One region of the Mesobacillus sp. ABV4_180 genome, then DNA from elsewhere that is predicted to be linked to it. Evidence: riboswitches for the same ligand, from Rfam matches in the RefSeq annotation. Region 1 holds a riboswitch; each other region holds the start of a gene.
What was found. A riboswitch is a leader RNA that binds a small molecule or an ion and turns the genes downstream of it on or off. The one in region 1 is predicted to bind S-adenosylmethionine.

Region 1 (3,020 bases):
GCAGAATGTAATTCATGACGGAGAAAATCGATTTCTTCATTTCACCAGCATACTCAGTTCCGCCAATCAACACGACGCGCTGTTCGAAAGAAACGATGATGAATGTCTCGGAATTTGTGCCATCGATCTTAGGGTCAGCCTTGAAAGTCGGAGCAGAGATTACCGTGAATTCGGATTCATGTCCAAGAAGCTCTTCCTCGTTCGGGCGGATGAACAATTGATGAGCGAACAGGTTGTGCCATGCATACTCATTGATGACCTGGATTGGAAGTCGGTATTTCTTGTCAGCACCTGCGAAGCCCTTGAATACAAAAACTTCCTCTTTTTCTTTTAGGAAATTCAGGACTTTATTATAAAGCTTTGTGAAAGATTCCTCAGAAATAGGCTGGTTGACGGATCCCCAGTCAATTTTATCTTTTACGGCTTCTTCTTCAACAATGAATTTATCCTTGGGTGAACGGCCAGTATATTTTCCAGTTGTTGCTCTGACTGCGCCAGTTGAAGTCAGTACTCCTTCGTTGCGGTTCAGTACTTTTTCAACAAGCTGGGGAACAGATAGCTGTACCTGTATATTGCTTCCTTTTAATAAAGCTGAAAGTTCGTTTGATATTCCTACAACATTCATCGGAGAATACCTTCCTTTTTTATAGATTCAAAATTCATATCAACTTTGAGAAATGTCCAGCTCCAGCGCCTAGCCCCTCGAGACGCTTGTCTAGCTGCGGCTCCTAACTCCTCGAGACGCTTCGGTCCTGCCAATGAAGTCAAAGAGCGACTTCACTGTCAGGCCCTCCAGCGCTTGTCGGAGTTGGCAGTCGCCTCCGCTTTTCGAATTGTCTAGTGTTGCCTCCTAGAAACTCCGAAACTTCAACTCCGCCCGCAGAAGCAAAAAGCGCTTCTTTGTCGGAGTCTCCAGTTTCTTCGTTCTGGACAGTCGGCTATACTTTTCGATTTCGGTCCGCCCAATGAAGTCAAAGAGCGACTTCACCGGTCGGCCCTCCAGCGCTTGTCGGGGCTGACCAAGGCGCTTCCGCATTTCTTGCAAGTTTAATATTTTGTAAGTGTTTACATCTCGGATAATAGTATAACACATTAGTTTAATTAGTCTATACTAATGAATTAAAAAAATAACCTTTTACCTATGTACTAACATAGTTTTAAATCTTTTACAAACAATCATCATTATTTATGCAAAAAAGGAATTTACTTCAATATAAATGGGAAAAAATCTATGAAAACATTCTTAGGAAAAAACTTTCAACAACAATCGACAAAAACAACGAGAAAATGATTGACATGTAATTATAGGTTCGTTATGATTTTGATTTGAACGGATACTCTCTTATCCCGAGCTGGTGGAGGGACAGGCCCAATGAAACCCAGCAACCTGCAAACGAGAAAAACAGCTGTTTTACTGCTGACATTTTCCGGGCAAAGGTGCTAACCTGACGCAAGGGAATTGCCCTTGAACGATAAGAGCGAAAGGCGCGGATTGAAGCAAAACCTTTCCTCATGAATTGGAGAGGTTTTTTATATTGCTTTTTTCCGTTCACAGCTGGTAAAAAAACAGCTGGACTGCCTTCTTTGGTGTCATTGCTCCCATGGGTAAGATTAGGAAATGATCATTCAGCATGAATCTAAATCATTTTTTTCTAATAAAAACTCAGCGTTTATTTCATACTACATAGGGAATGAGTACCGTATCAAACCGAGGTTTGTATTGGGACAGCCTCGATCTATTTTTATAAATGAGGGAGGAAATCAGATGTCAACAAAACGTCGTTTGTTCACTTCTGAATCAGTAACTGAAGGCCATCCGGATAAGATTTGTGACCAGATCTCTGACGCAATCTTGGATGCAATCCTTGCAAAGGATGCTAACGCTCGTGTTGCTGCTGAAACATCAGTTACTACAGGCCTTGTACTTGTTGCAGGGGAAATCACTACATCTACATACGTAGATATTCCGAAAATCGTTCGTGAAACAGTTAAGGAGATTGGCTATACTCGTGCCAAGTACGGTTTTGACTCTGAAACTTGTGCAGTTTTGACTTCTATTGACGAGCAGTCTGCTGATATCGCAATGGGTGTTGACCAGGCTCTTGAAGCACGTGAAGGCCAAATGTCTGATGATGAAATCGAAGCTATCGGCGCTGGTGACCAGGGCTTGATGTTCGGTTTTGCCTGCAACGAAACGAAAGAGCTTATGCCTCTTCCGATTTCTTTGGCACACAAGCTTTCACGCCGCCTGACTGAAGTGCGCAAGGAAGAAATCCTTCCATACCTTCGTCCAGACGGTAAAACTCAGGTAACGGTAGAATACGATGAGAACGACAAGCCAATCCGCATCGATACAATCGTTATTTCAACTCAGCACCATCCAGAGGTTTCACTTGAGCAAATCCAGCGCAACCTTAAAGAACATGTCATCAATCCTGTTGTACCAAAAGAATTGATCGACGAGAACACAAAATACTTCATCAACCCAACAGGCCGTTTCGTAATCGGCGGACCACAGGGTGATGCTGGTCTGACTGGCCGCAAAATCATCGTTGATACTTACGGCGGATATGCTCGTCACGGCGGCGGCGCATTCTCTGGTAAGGATCCTACTAAAGTTGACCGTTCAGCTGCATATGCTGCACGTTACGTTGCGAAGAACATCGTAGCTGCTGGCCTTGCTGAAAAAGTTGAAGTTCAGCTTGCATACGCAATCGGCGTTGCCCGTCCGGTATCTATTTCAATCGATACTTTCGGAACAGGCAAAGTAAGCGAAGATGTGTTGATCGACGTTGTAAACAGCAACTTCGACCTTCGTCCTGCAGGAATCATCAACATGCTTGACCTGCGCAAGCCAATCTACAAGCAGACTGCTGCTTATGGACACTTCGGCCGTTCTGACGTTGACCTTCCATGGGAACGTACAGACAAGGCTGAGGCACTTCGCACTCAAGCTGAAGGAAAATAAAATGATAAGGGAGTTGCATAGAAATATGTAACTCCCTTTCTTTTTTTGCGTC
Region 2 (3,020 bases), 2.1 Mb from region 1:
CGATGTAAACCGGTATGCCCTCCTCTTTCGCGAAATCGAGGAAATCCTGAAAACCTGGGCGGATCCTTGCATTTTCCACAGCAAACTCAATGATTTCTTCCTTCAGGCTGACAGGAAGGAGGGAAAACATTTTCCCTACTCCTTCCCTGATAGAAATGGTGCGATTCAGCACTCCTTCTTTCAGTTCGTCCCAGCCCTCAGGACCAAATCTGTTCATGATTGCAATAATGTTGTCCTTTTCGGTCACTGTTCCGTCAAAGTCACAGAAAATCACTGGATGGCTCACTTTGCCACCGCCTCAACCGATCCCCACAGGTCAAGCGCGATTTTCAATTCTTCATGCTCCTGCGCTCCTTCTTCAAGCGTTTTTCCTTGAAGCACCGTGTCGATTGCCTGCCTGAAGGCTTTTCCGCCGCCCTGGGCTCCACCAGGATGCCCGTGGACACCGCCTCCAGCATTGATAATGGAATCCACTCCAAAATCTTTAACCAGCAAAGGGACCATTCCAGGATGGATACCCGCGGAAGGCACCGGGAAGGCTCTTTTGAATTGATCCACAACAGTCAGTGACTCGGCAATGGACAACGCCTGCTGCTTCTCAAGTGCGACACTTCCATATGGGGATGGGAAGAGAGAAAAATCTGCTCCAGCGTAGCGTACAAGTTTGCCTAGCAATAAAGAATGCGAGAAACCATATTCCTGTGCTGAAGTCAATGCACCACTTACTGCAGGATGTGCCATAATCGGGATACTGATTTCATCATCTTCTCTCAGTTCCTGCAGCACATCCAATCCGTAGGCAAAAACATTGAACAGCAGTGCATCCGCTCCCAGCTCTGACGCTTTCCTTGCTTTGTCCCTCAGCTGCGTGGTCCTTCCTGTCAGGTTGGCAGCATATAATGTTCTGTGTCCAGTAGTTTCATAGACATCATCGAGAACCTTTTTCCCTAAAGCGATCCTCTTCTCAAAAGGAGTAAGCTCATTCTCAAACAGGATTTCATCATCCTTGATCAGATCGACTCCTCCCAGGCTCTGTTCCTTTAGTTGTTCCAACAGGAAATCCAAATCGCGGCCGATTACCCCTTTGAAAATGCTCATCAATAAAGGACGGTGGTGAACACCTAGCTTCGTTCGAATTCCTTCAATTCCAAAACGCGGACCTGGAAAAGCTTTTTTCAGTTCGTCCCCAAAATCAAGATCTACTAATTTCACCTTGCCATCAAGAGATAACTTGCCAAATACCGTTGTGAGAATTGCCGGCAGGTCAGGCGAAAAATTGATTGCTGGATAAGCAATCTTAATGATTGCGACTGTTTCTGAATTTTCATCGAGACCTGTTCCTTCAACAGAAACGACTCTCCCTTTATGCTTTTTCAGCTGTTTTTGGTCCAGCTCAGGCAAGTCTGTCCAAGATCCCACTGTCAATCCAAGTGCAATTCCCTCTGCTTTTTTTTCTGGATTATGCTTAGCGTCATGGACTATATAAGTTGCTGTAATTTCACTCAAGTAGATCAATCCTTTCCAAAACTAAAACTTATTCAACAAGGGTTGAGGCATAAAAAAAACCTCTTCGAAAAGAAGAGGTTAGAAAATACACTAAACTCTTCTTATCTTTCAGCTTTCGCTGCAAGAATTAGCACCGTGCCCAGCATAATTGCTGGGTCGGTTGCCGGGCTTCATCGGGCTCGTCCCTCCGCCTGCTCTTGATAAGAAAATAATTTAATCAAGTTATTTAATTGGTTAAAGTAAATTTATTAATTAGGATTATGTCAGGTTCATAAATTAATGTCAACAATTTTTTTGAAAATTCCTAAGCTTTCAATTCGACTGACAGCTTCCTGCAATCTCTGTTCTGAAGTCAGCAATCCTACCCTTACAAAGCCTTCGCCGAACTCTCCAAATCCAACGCCAGGCGCCACAGCAATATGCGCTTTTTCCAGCAAGAAGTCAGCAAATACAACGGATGTAAATGGTTCGGGAACCTTTAGCCACGCGAAAAAAGATCCTTTCGGAGCAGTAACGCTCCAGCCGATTTTTGTCAGCCCCTCAATTAAAACATTCCTTCTGGATTCATATAAATCATTCAGTTCGGCAACACAGTCCTGTGGCCCTAGCAATGCTTCAGCTGCTGCTTCTTGGACTGCACCAAACAAACTGACATACATATGATCCTGAAGCAGGTTGATTGCCGCAATGACACTCTTATTTCCTGCTGCAAAACCAACACGCCAGCCGGCCATATTATACGTTTTAGATAAAGTATAGATCTCGATTCCGACATCCTTCGCGCCGTCTGATTGCAAAAAGCTGTATGGACGCTGTCCGTCAAAACCAATGCCTCCATATGCAAAGTCATGGACAATACAGATTTCATTTTTCCTGGCAAGTTCGATCGTTTCATCAAAAAAATCCTTGTCTGCTACGGCACCCGTAGGATTGTTTGGGTAGTTAAGAAACATCAGCTTTGCTTCCGATAGGACCTTTTCACCAAGCTCACTGTAATCGGGCAGGAAGCCCTTCTTTTCCCGCAGCGGCATCGTTACCATTTTCGCCCTTGCAAGTTCTACACCTGACCAGTAATCCGGGTAGCCTGGGTCAGGGACAAGAATAGTGTCCCCTGGATTCAGAAGGCATTGGGGAATCTCAACGAGACCTGCCTTGCCTCCAAAAAGGATTGCGATTTCCTCTTCAGGGTCAAGGTCGACCCCATACTCCCTTTTGTAAAACTCTGCTGCCGCTTCTTTTAAGGAGCGAATTCCCCTGAATGGTGAGTACCTATGGTTAATGGGATTTTCCGCTGCTTTCTTCAATTTTTCAACAATATGTCCCGGGGTCGGCTGGTCAGGGTTCCCCTGGCCAAGATTAATGATATCCGCCCCTTTTTCTGTGTAAGCCCCCACTTTTTGCACCAGTGAAGCAAAAAATTGCTTGGGAAGACTTTTCAGTAACTCTGATTGTTGGAATTCCATTTTTTCACCTGCTTAATAAGAAATATATTATTATTTAAAAATTTTAATTTG
Region 3 (3,020 bases), 270 kb from region 1:
GTGATTTTAGCACGGAATAAAAAAGGGTGTCAACAAAATTATTTTTAAATATTATTTGGAATGTATTGGATAATTAAACCTTCGCCGATACAGCAGGTACTCCAGTTGCTTTTTCAATCGCCTGTTCCAGGTCCTCGATGATATCATCACTATTTTCAATGCCGACGGAGAGGCGGATTAAATCTTCCGGTACGCCAGCCGCCTTCAGCCCATCCGCGTCCAGTTGCTGGTGGGTCGTGCTTGCCGGATGGATAATCAGGCTCTTTGCATCGCCAACATTCGCGAGGTGGGACCACAATTTCACAGAATTGATCAGCGTCGCACCTGCCTTTCTTCCTCCTTCTATTCCAAAAACGACTACGGCTCCAGCCCCTTTTGGCAGGTACCGTTCAGCAAGCTCTTTATCAGGATGAGAATCATGGCCAGGGTAAGAGACCCAGGTAACCGCAGGATGCGACTCGAGATAGTCCACGACTTTTTGGGTATTTGCGACATGCTCCTTCATGCGGACATGCAATGTCTCAATTCCCAGATTGAATTGGAAAGCACTCTGAGGGCTAATAGATGGCCCGAGATCACGGAGAAGCTGGACCCTGGCCTTTACAATGTATGCAGCAGCTCCAATGGCTTCGCTATACACGATATTATGATAACTTCCATCAGGTTCGTTGAAACCCGGGAATTTAGGAGACTTCCAATCAAATTTACCTCCATCCACAATGATGCCGCCAAGGACGGTACCATTGCCTAACAGCCATTTCGTTGCGGAATGGATGACAATGTCCGCTCCATGTTCGATCGGACGGCATAGAAATGGAGTTGCAAACGTGTTATCTATAATCAGCGGAACGCCGGCTTCATGGGCGATGTCAGCGACAGCCTCGATATCCAAAACCCTTAAACTAGGGTTCCCGATTGTTTCCGCGAAGACAGCTTTTGTGTCAGGAGTAATGGCTTTCCTAAAGTTTTCCGGGTTTTCAGGATCAACAAAATGAACCTTTATGCCGTATTTTGGCAGTGTAACAGCAAATAAATTATAGGTTCCACCATAAAGGTTGGAAGCTGCAACGACCTCATCACCAGCATGCGCAACATTGAGAATCGACAGTGTGATGGCAGCCATGCCGCTTGAAAGCGCAAGGGCTCCAACTCCCCCCTCAAGGAGGGCAACTTTTTCCTCAAGAGCTGTCACAGTCGGGTTATGTATCCTTGAGTAAATATAACCTGACTCTTTCAAAGCAAATAAATCCGCTGCATGGTCTGTGTTCTCAAATTGAAATGCATTGCTCGAATAAATAGGCAACGCCCTGGCACCAGTAACTGGGTCCGGTGACTGTCCTCCATGAACCCCAATAGTTTCAATTTTGTAGTTCTTTTGTTCATTCGCCATTTTCATCTCTCCATTCAAAAAATAATTACGGAAAGCTGATACAAAAAAACCTCTTCTTAAAGAAGAGGTTCATTTATCATCTCTCCTTATCTTTTCAGAGCCATACACTCTGCTGGAATTGGCACCGTGTTTCACAACCGGTTGCCGGGCATCATTGGGCCAGTCCCTCCGCCTCTCTGGATAAGAATATTCAATTGGAGTTTTTTTGCGTTAAAGTGATAATAGCACGCAGCAGATCACTGGTCAAATATTATTTTGATTTTTCTGATAAAATTTTATACAGGTATCGGCCTTGCAAGGTAGAAGATTGATTCGATAAGCAACTGGGATCGAAATGGACAATTTAAATAAAAGTAATTTAATCGCACCCCTTGGCGGAGTTTGATTTCGCCATCTAATAATTGAATCAGGAATTCATGCTTCCCCGAGATTGTTGCCTGAATATCAGTCTGTTTGTCACATCCATCTGCAAATGTGACATTCCCGTCTTTAAAAACAAGGTGGAAATCACCTGTTTCAGCCTCGATTTTCAAACAAAGGTCCAGTTTTTTGACTAATTCCATCATATGCTTCTTCGTGTGGATTTCATTCATAAACTCTTCGATTCGTTCGTACATACCGATCAACTCCCTGTCTTACATATTCCTTGAAAGCAGGGGAAAGACCTCTATAAATCCTTCGACAAATAGTTCATAATATGCGGTTTTCGCAAGTAGAAATACACAAAAAGACAATGCCAATTGTTTTTCGGCATTGTCCTTCATTTCCCGAGAAATATGTCAAAAGAAATCAAGCTGATCCTTTAGACTGTTAACCTTTTAAGCTTGTCAAAAAGATACGGGACGGATTGGAAGGCATAGATTTTCTCCTGCACCTCTCCCTTATTTAAAACAATAAGGCATGGAACACTTTCAATTTCAAATCGCTCTGCCATATCAGGCAGGTAATTTAAATCGGCCTTTCCCGAAGGCATTTCAGGAAGCAACTGCTCGATCACCGATAGCATCTTACTTGCTACCTGGCAGGTTCCGCACATTGGCGTGTAAAAATAAAGATACCCTGTTTCCCCTTCTGCTAAGAAAGCTTCCAATTGGGCCTTTGTCCAATCTTTCATCTACAGTCATCCTTTTTCTAAGTACTCTGTATGAACATCGATATTTGCTCCAATTAAAACTGTAGCTAGATGGTTTTCCGGTGCCGTTGCAACTTCCCTGTACATTTTATCAATGTAGAGATGGTTGGCTTCGGGAAATTCCCGTTTAAATTGCTTTCGCAGTTTTTCACCGGATGCATCCGCATCCACAAGGATATATACATCTTTATCAAAAAGGGAATCAATTAGTTCATCGAGTTTCGAAACACCAATCGTCCCATTTGTACAGATGATTTCAACAGATTCTTTTAGCACGGCTTGCACTTTCTTCTTGTCTGACGAGCCTTCCACTATGATCACCTTGTGATTTTCGTCCATCGCCATAACCACCTATGCACCAGATAATAATTGCTTTACAACATTATAAACATTATTAAATAAATTGTGCTGGTATGTACATATTTCTATTGTCACTGTTTTTGAATTAGAATGCAAAAATTAAGACTAGCATATAAGAAAGCGCAAGCGCCTTGGTCA
Region 4 (3,020 bases), 1.2 Mb from region 1:
TTGCCTTAGCTGAAGCTGAATTAGGCTTTAAACCAGCTTATGAACAAACGCCTTCTGCAGAGTTAGTCGTGTACCCAACAGCTGATAAAGCTGTATACGCATACCATGTTACTTTGAACTTTTTAAGCCCTGAACCAGGCAATTATCAATATTTCATAAATGCAGAAACAGGCGATATCATCAATAAATACAATGCAATCGACACAGCAGGTAAAACAAACCCATCTCTGGCTGGTACAAATACTGTAGGATCTGGTGTAGGTGTACTTGGTGATACGAAAACTTTGAACACCCTTCTATCAAGCGGAGCTTATTACTTACAAGATAATACTCGCGGCAATGGCGTATTTACCTATGATGCGCAAAACCGCCAGAGAACTCCAGGTACCCTTTGGAAAGATGCTGACAATCTCTTAAATGCAACGTATGATGGTGCAGCGGTTGACGCTCATTACTATGCAGGTCTGACATATGACTACTACAAAAACGTCTTTAACCGCAATTCATATGACAATAATGGTGCAGCGTTGAAATCAACTGTACATTATGGAAGAAATTACAACAACGCGTTCTGGAATGGACAGCAAATGGTTTATGGCGATGGCGATGGTGCTACATTCATCCCTCTTTCAGGAAGCCTTGATGTTGTTGCTCACGAGCTTACCCACGCGGTAACAGATTTCAGTTCAGACCTTGTTTACCAGTATGAATCAGGAGCATTGAACGAAGCGATTTCTGATATCTTCGGAACACTTGCCGAATTCCATGATAATAACAACCCTGATTTTGAAATCGGTGAAGACATCTATACACCTAACAAAGCTGGTGATGCCCTTCGTTCAATGAGCGATCCGACTAAATACGGCGATCCTGACCACTATTCTGTTCGATATACAGGAACTTCCGACAATGGCGGCGTTCACATTAACAGCGGAATCATCAATAAAGCTGCGTACCTTCTGAGCCAGGGCGGAACACATTATGGAGTGACGGTCCCAGGAATCGGCAATGAAAAAATGGGTGCAATTTTCTACCGTGCAAACACAGTGTATTTTACATCTTCTACGAACTTTAGCCAGGCAAGAGCAGGATTGGTACAAGCCGCTAAAGACTTGTATGGGGCAACTTCTGCAGAAGCAACAGCAGTAGGCAAAGCATTTGATGCTGTAGGTGTAAATTAATAGTTTCCGATTTTAGAAGGGTGGCTCTATTAGGGAATGGAGCCACCCTTCTATTTCTGTACCATCCATTTTCTTAAGTCTATACTGCTGCTTAATTTGAACTTTATTCCTTTAATAAAGTGATTGACATATCCAACAATCACATGTAATATTTAGAGAAATTTAATTTTTTGAAAATTTAATATTTCTTATCAAGAGAAGCTGAGGGTTCTGGCCCTGAGAAGCTTCAGCAACCTTCAACCATTTGTTGAAAAGGTGCTAATTCCAGCAAGTTTTCTAACTTGGCAGATAAGAAGAATGGCTATTTCGTATTAAAGTCTTCTTCTTAAAGAAGGCTTTTTTGTTTTTTTTTCACTCTGCTCAAGGAAGATTTCCTTATAATTCTAAAGCTTATCCTCAAGATTTTCTTGATTAAGAGAAATATAATTTATCAACCGGGAGTGAAAACAATGACAAAAATCGATACGAAACTGGCTCAGCTTGGAAACAGAAGTGAATCTGCAACCGGGGCTGTGAATACCCCCATTTATTTAACTACTGCATACCGTCATGAAGGTATTGGTCAATCAAGCGGATATGATTATATTCGTACAGGTAACCCAACAAGGGAAGTTCTTGAGAAAGCAATCGCTGATCTTGAGGAAGGCGATCGCGGATTCGCCTGCAGTTCAGGCATGGCCGCAATTTGGACGATTCTTTCATTATTCCAGCATGGTGATGAATGGATTGTCTCAAATGATTTATATGGAGGTACTTACCGCCTTCTCGGGCAAGGGTTTAAAAAATGGGGTTTGAATAGTACATATGTAGACATGGGTGATTTGAATTCAATTGAAGCCGCCATCACGCCTAAGACGAAAGCGCTCTTTGTCGAAACACCGACAAATCCATTGATGGAACAGGCAGACATTGAGGCTATTGCTAGGATCGCAAGTACTAATGGACTATTGTTGATTGTTGATAACACCTTTTATACTCCCCTGCTGCAAAAACCATTGTCATTAGGAGCAGATATTGTTATTCACAGCGCTACTAAATATCTTGGCGGCCATAATGATGTGCTAGCAGGCCTAATTGTTGCAAAGGGAAATGACATTTGTGAAGCGTTATTCCTCCACCATAATGGTGGTGGTGCTGTTCTAAGTCCATTTGATTCCTGGCTTTTGATCAGGGGCATGAAAACATTGTCATTAAGAATGGAGCGTCATGAGCGAAATGCAATCAAATTGGTCGATTATCTTCAAAATCATAGTGCTGTAAAGGATGTACTCTACCCAGGCAAAGGCGGAATGATTTCATTCAGGATTAAGTCCCCTTCAATGGTCAATCCATTTTTACAAAGCCTGTCTCTTATCACCTTTGCTGAAAGTCTGGGCGGTGTTGAAAGCTTTATCACCTACCCTGCTACCCAGACACATGCAGATATCCCTGCAGAAATCCGCGAACAGACAGGAGTTTGTGACCGGCTTCTTCGCTTCTCGGTTGGAATTGAGAATACTGAAGATTTAATTGATGATTTGGAACATGCTTTTCAACATGCAGGAAAGGAGGCAAATGTGTATGAGTGATTCTTATACCTTTGAAACCCAACTCCTTCATAACAGGCATAAAGTGGATCCTGCAACAGGAGGAGTCAGTGTTCCAATCCAGCATGCCTCCACATTTCATCAGGAATCTCCAAATACGTTTGGAAAATATGATTACAGCCGCAGCCTGAACCCCACCAGGGAAGCATTGGAGGATATCATCGCTGACCTTGAGGGCGGTTGCCGGGGTTTTGCGTTTTCCTCCGGCATGGCAGCTATTTCTACCGCATTTTTGCTTCTATCAAAGGGAGAC

Region 2: linked by a shared signal. The riboswitch ahead of mtnW (2,3-diketo-5-methylthiopentyl-1-phosphate enolase) and the one ahead of metK (methionine adenosyltransferase) in region 1 are both predicted to bind S-adenosylmethionine.
Region 3: linked by a shared signal. The riboswitch ahead of ACXAEA_RS04520 (O-acetylhomoserine aminocarboxypropyltransferase/cysteine synthase family protein) and the one ahead of metK (methionine adenosyltransferase) in region 1 are both predicted to bind S-adenosylmethionine.
Region 4: linked by a shared signal. The riboswitch ahead of ACXAEA_RS12300 (methionine biosynthesis PLP-dependent protein) and the one ahead of metK (methionine adenosyltransferase) in region 1 are both predicted to bind S-adenosylmethionine.

What each region holds. Positions count from the first base shown of each region.
Region 1 is NZ_JBSWTJ010000001.1:1,198,042-1,201,061, forward strand. It holds gene pckA (phosphoenolpyruvate carboxykinase (ATP)) at 1-625, opposite strand, end outside; SAM riboswitch class I at 1,340-1,479, shown strand; gene metK (methionine adenosyltransferase) at 1,766-2,968, shown strand.
Region 2 is NZ_JBSWTJ010000001.1:3,260,028-3,263,047, forward strand. It holds gene ACXAEA_RS16755 (2-hydroxy-3-keto-5-methylthiopentenyl-1-phosphate phosphatase) at 1-286, opposite strand, end outside; gene mtnW (2,3-diketo-5-methylthiopentyl-1-phosphate enolase) at 283-1,506, opposite strand; SAM riboswitch class I at 1,605-1,713, opposite strand; gene ACXAEA_RS16765 (aminotransferase class I/II-fold pyridoxal phosphate-dependent enzyme) at 1,776-2,969, opposite strand.
Region 3 is NZ_JBSWTJ010000001.1:926,243-929,262, reverse strand. It holds gene ACXAEA_RS04520 (O-acetylhomoserine aminocarboxypropyltransferase/cysteine synthase family protein) at 74-1,390, opposite strand; SAM riboswitch class I at 1,474-1,577, opposite strand; gene ACXAEA_RS04515 (SCP2 sterol-binding domain-containing protein) at 1,666-2,007, opposite strand; gene ACXAEA_RS04510 (thioredoxin family protein) at 2,193-2,504, opposite strand; gene ACXAEA_RS04505 (toprim domain-containing protein) at 2,511-2,867, opposite strand.
Region 4 is NZ_JBSWTJ010000001.1:2,409,365-2,412,384, forward strand. It holds gene ACXAEA_RS12295 (M4 family metallopeptidase) at 1-1,181, shown strand, start outside; SAM riboswitch class I at 1,367-1,476, shown strand; gene ACXAEA_RS12300 (methionine biosynthesis PLP-dependent protein) at 1,631-2,749, shown strand; gene metC (cystathionine beta-lyase) at 2,742-3,020, shown strand, end outside.